2 regions of the Streptomyces sp. NPDC127117 genome follow, and region 1 is predicted to be linked to the other one. Evidence: predicted binding sites of a transcription regulator. Region 1 holds the regulator's gene; the other holds the start of a gene.
What was found. Region 1 encodes HspR, which represses chaperone genes until heat shock. Its sites were predicted from a motif close to TTGAGNNNNNNNNNCTCAA; they were not measured.

Region 1 (2,394 bases):
CGCCGAGATCAAGAAGGCGTACCGGAAGCTCGCCCGCGAGTTCCACCCGGACGCCAACAAGGGCGACGACAAGGCCGAGGAGCGCTTCAAGGAGATCTCCGAGGCGAACGACGTCCTCGGTGACAGCAAGAAGCGCAAGGAGTACGACGAGGCGCGCGCCCTCTTCGGCAACGGCGGCTTCCGGGCCGGACCCGGCGGCGCGGGAGGCAACTTCAACTTCGACCTGGGCGACCTCTTCGGGGGCACCCAGGGCGGGGGCCAGGGCGGCGCGGCCGGCGGTTTCGGCGGCGGCGGCCTCGGTGATGTCTTCGGCGGCCTGTTCAACCGGGGCGGCACGGGGACGCGGGTGCAGCCGCGGCGCGGCCAGGACATCGAGTCCGAGGTGACGCTCAGCTTCACCGAGGCGGTCGAGGGGGCCACGGTCCCGCTGCGGATGTCCAGCCAGGCGCCCTGCAAGGCCTGTTCCGGCACCGGCGACAAGAACGGCACCCCCCGGGTGTGCCCGACCTGTCTCGGCACCGGTCAGGTGTCGCGCGGCACCGGCGGCGGCTTCTCGCTCACCGACCCCTGCGTGGACTGCAAGGGCCGGGGCCTCATCGCCCAGGACCCGTGCGATGTCTGCAAGGGCAGCGGACGGGCGAAGTCCTCCAAGACCATGCAGGTCAGGATTCCGGCGGGCGTCTCGGACAACCAGCGGATCCGGCTGCGCGGCAAGGGCGGTCCGGGCGAGCGCGGTGGACCGGCCGGCGACCTGTACGTCGTGGTCCATGTCGACGCCCACCCGGTCTTCGGCCGCAAGGGCGACAACCTCACGGTCACCGTGCCCGTCGACTTCACGGAGGCGGCGCTCGGCGGCGAGGTGAAGGTGCCCACGCTCGGCGGCCCGCCGGTCACGCTGAAACTGCCCGCGGGCACTCCCAACGGGCGTACGATGCGCGCCCGCGGCAAGGGCGCCGTACGCAAGGACGGCACCCGGGGCGACCTGCTGGTCACCGTCGAGGTGAAGGTGCCGGCCGACCTCAGCAACGAGGCCAGGGACGCCCTGGAGGCCTACCGGAAGGCGACCGCGGGCCAGGACCCGCGGGCGGAGCTGTTCCAGGCAGCGAAGGGAGCTTGAGGTGGACGGCCGACGACGCAATCCGTACGAACTGACCGACGAATCCCCGGTGTACGTGATCTCGATCGCGGCCCAGCTCTCGGGCCTGCATCCGCAGACACTGCGCCAGTACGACCGTCTCGGCCTCGTCTCGCCCGACCGCACGGCCGGGCGCGGCAGGCGCTACTCGGCCCGCGACATCGAGCTGCTGCGCACCGTGCAGCAGCTGTCGCAGGACGAGGGCATCAACCTCGCCGGCATCAAGCGCATCATCGAGCTGGAGAACCAGGTCGCCGCGCTCCAGCAGCGCGTCGCCGAGCTGTCGGCGGCCGTGGACGGCGCGGCACAGGCCATGCAGCAGCGCGAGGCCCAGGTGCACGCCTCCTACCGGCGCGATCTGGTGCCGTATCAGGACGTACAGCAGACCAGCGCGTTGGTGGTCTGGCGGCCGAAGCGGCCGAAGGACTGAGCGGACGGCACAGGGCCGGGGAGGCGACTTACGGGTCGGCTCCCCGGCCCTTTGCCGTATGCCGGTGCGATGCCGGCACGGCCGTGCCGTGCGTCGGGTGCGCGGTGTGCGCCGTGCGCGGTGTGTCGGATGCGCGGTGTGCGGCGGGCGGGGTCCGGTCAGTTCTGCTCCTCCTCCAGGATTCCCGACCGCGCTATCAGGTAGCCGAGCTGGGCCCGGCTGTTGCTGCCGAGCGCGGCGGCGAGCTTGGCGACGTGGGCGCGGCAGGTGCGGACGTTCATGCCGAGCCTGCGGGCGATCGAGTCGTCCACGTGGCCCTCGACGAGGAGCTGGGCGATGGAGCGCTGAACGCCGCTGATGCCCAGGGAGGTCGGTTCGTACTTGACCTCCTCCCGCAGCGGAGCCGCCCTCGTCCAGAACTGCTCGAACACGTTGACCAGGTACTGCACGAGCCCGGGGTGGCGGAGTTCCAGGGCGACCTGGTCGTCGTCGCTGGCCGGGATGAAGGCGACGGTCCGGTCGAACACGATCAGGCGGCCGATCAGCTCTTCGAGCGTGCGTATCTCCACGTTGTCGTCGGTCATGCGCTCCGCGTACGCGAGTGTGCTGGGGCTGTGGCGCGCGGTGTGCTGGTAGAGGGTGCGCATGCTGACGCCGCGGTGGATCACGGACAGGCCGCGCTCCAGCGACTTGCTGAGACGATCCTCGGTCCGGCCGCCGCCGGGCTGGACGGTGAGCACTTCGGTGCGGCACTCTGCGGTGGCGAGATCGAGGGCCGCGTTGATCCGGTTCACGCCTTCCAGCACGGTGATGGCGTGGGTGCTGGGCG
Region 2 (2,394 bases), on a different contig from region 1:
CCGCCCGCCGACCACGCCGAGCCCCCGCTCGGAGCGTCGCTTGCGCACGGCCAGGTACTCGGTGATGCGTTCCTTCACGTCCTGCAGGCCCGCGTGCTCGGCGTCGAGCACCTCCTGGGCGCCGCGGATGTCGTAGGCGTCCTCGGTCCGTTCGGTCCACGGCAGTTCGAGGACGGTGTCCAGCCAGGTCCTGATCCAGGAGCCCTCGGGGCTCTGGTCGGAGGAGCGTTCCAGCTTGTCGACCTCCTTGAGCGCGGCCTCACGGACGTGCTCGGGAAGGTCGGCTGCCTCGACGCGCGCCCGGTAGTCGTCGGACTCCTCCGCGCCGGAACCGGAACCGCCGTTCAGCTCGGAGAGCTCCTTGCGCACGGCTTCGAGCTGGCGCCGCAGCAGGAACTCGCGCTGCTGCTTGTCGACCCCCTCCTGGACGTCCTTGGCGATGGACTCGGCGACGTCCTGCTCGGCGAGGTGTTCGCCGAGCCACTGGATGGCGAGCTTCAGCCGGGCGACCGCGTCCACGGTCTCCAGAAGCTGCACCTTCTGGGCGGTGGTGAGGAAGGGCGAGTAACCGGAATTGTCGGCGAGCGCGGAGATGTCCTCGATCTGCTGGACCCGGTCCACGACCTGCCAGGCGCCGCGCTTCTTCAGCCAGCTGGTGGCGAGCGCCTTGTACTCCTTGACCAGCTCGGCGGCGGCCCCGGGAAGCGGCTCGGGAACGACCGCGTCGACCCGTGTCCCCTCCACCCAGAGCGCGGCACCCGGTCCGCTGGTCCCTGCCCCGATCCGCACCCGGCCCCGGCCGCGGATGAGCGCGCCCGGATCCCCGTCCGAAAGCCGCCCGACCTGCTCGACGGTGCCGATGACACCGGTGCCGGTGTACGTGCCGTCGATCCGCGGCACAAGAAGCACCTCGGGCTTGCCGCCACCGTCACGGGCCGCGGCCTGTGCGGCCTCCACGGCGGCACGTACATCGGTGTCGGACAGGTCCAGAGGCACCACCATCCCGGGCAGCACGACCTCGTCGTCGAGCGGCAGCACGGGCAGGGCGAGCGGAGTGACCGCATTGGAATCGGTAGCCATGATCTCCCCTTCGGCAGTCAAGTTGAGCTATGCAGACTCAATGCTCCTGAGCCGCCCATTGTTCCCCGGGGCGTGTTCGCTGTGAGCGATCGCACGGGCCCCGGTGCCCGGAACGGCCGGCCTGCCACCCGTCGCCCGCCGCCCATCACCCAGGACCGACAACCGTGGGACGTACGCTGGAATTTCGTGCGGGAAGGCTCGACGGACAGGAGCCGGGGTGACCGGGACGACGGTGGCGCAGGTCATGGCCGAGTTGGCGGTGCTCGACGACCCGAAGACACGCAGGGTGAACGAGAAGCGCGGCGACGATCACGGGGTGAACCTCGGCAAACTGCGCGCGCTCGCGAAGCGGCTCAAGACGCAGCCGGAGCTCGCGGGCGAGCTCTGGGCGACGGACGACACCGCGGCCAGGCTCCTGGCCGTCCTGATCTGCCGTCCCAAGGCCTTCGGGCGCGACGAGCTGGACGCCATGGTGCGTGAGACGCGCGCCCCCAAGGTGCACGACTGGCTCGTGAACTACGTGGTGAAGAAGAACCCGCACTGCGAAGAACTGCGCCTCGCCTGGTCCGCGGATCCGGATCCGGTGGTCGCGAGCGCCGGCTGGGCGCTGACCACCGAGCGGGTGGCGAAGAAGCCCGAGGGTCTCGACCTCCCAGGGCTGCTCGATGTCATCGAGGCCGGCATGAAGGACGCCCCGGACCGTCTGCAGTGGGCGATGAACCACTGCCTGGCGCAGATCGGGATCGAGCACGCCGAGTACCGCGCCCGCGCGATCGACATCGGCGAGCGCCTGGAAGTGCTCAAGGACTACCCGACTCCCCCGAACTGCACGTCTCCGTTCGCACCGGTCTGGATCGCCGAGCTGGTGCGCCGCAGGCAGGAGAGCTGAGCCCGGGGCCCTGCCCCGTACCCCCCGTCGGCCTCGGCCGGCCCCGCCCGCCGCGCCGCCGGCGCGAAAATCGTTCGGCCCGTCCCGGAAATGCGGGCAGAGTGCGCCCATGGACGACGACGGCAGTGGCCCCGTATATCCCCGAGGGCTGAACGAGGACGGGACGATCCGGCGGGAGGGCTCGCTGAGCCGGGTGCCGGCGGCGTTCGCCCCCGTGGTGGCGGCCGCCCGGTCCCGGATCACCGGGGCGTTCGACGGTACGCGGCTGCACAGCGCATACGTCTACGGCAGCATTCCGCGCGGCACGGCCGTTCCCGGTGTCTCCGATCTGGACCTGCTGCTGGTGCTGCGTACCCGGCCCACCGGGGCCGACGAGGCGGCGACCCGTGCCGTCGAAGCGGATCTGGACGCCGCGTTCGGCCAGA

Region 2: the regulator HspR is predicted to act here: its motif matches at 1,103-1,121, upstream of lon (endopeptidase La).

The regions. Positions count from the first base shown of each region.
Region 1 covers NZ_JBHXTM010000084.1:25,167-27,560, reverse strand. Annotated here, with positions in the region: gene dnaJ (molecular chaperone DnaJ) at 1-1,117, shown strand, start outside; gene ACFVH0_RS38125 (heat shock protein transcriptional repressor HspR) at 1,119-1,565, shown strand; gene ACFVH0_RS38120 (helix-turn-helix transcriptional regulator) at 1,724-2,394, opposite strand, start outside.
Region 2 covers NZ_JBHXTM010000006.1:12,784-15,177, reverse strand. Annotated here, with positions in the region: gene lon (endopeptidase La) at 1-1,080, opposite strand, end outside; gene ACFVH0_RS07510 (DNA alkylation repair protein) at 1,325-1,969, shown strand; gene ACFVH0_RS07505 (nucleotidyltransferase) at 2,079-2,394, shown strand, end outside.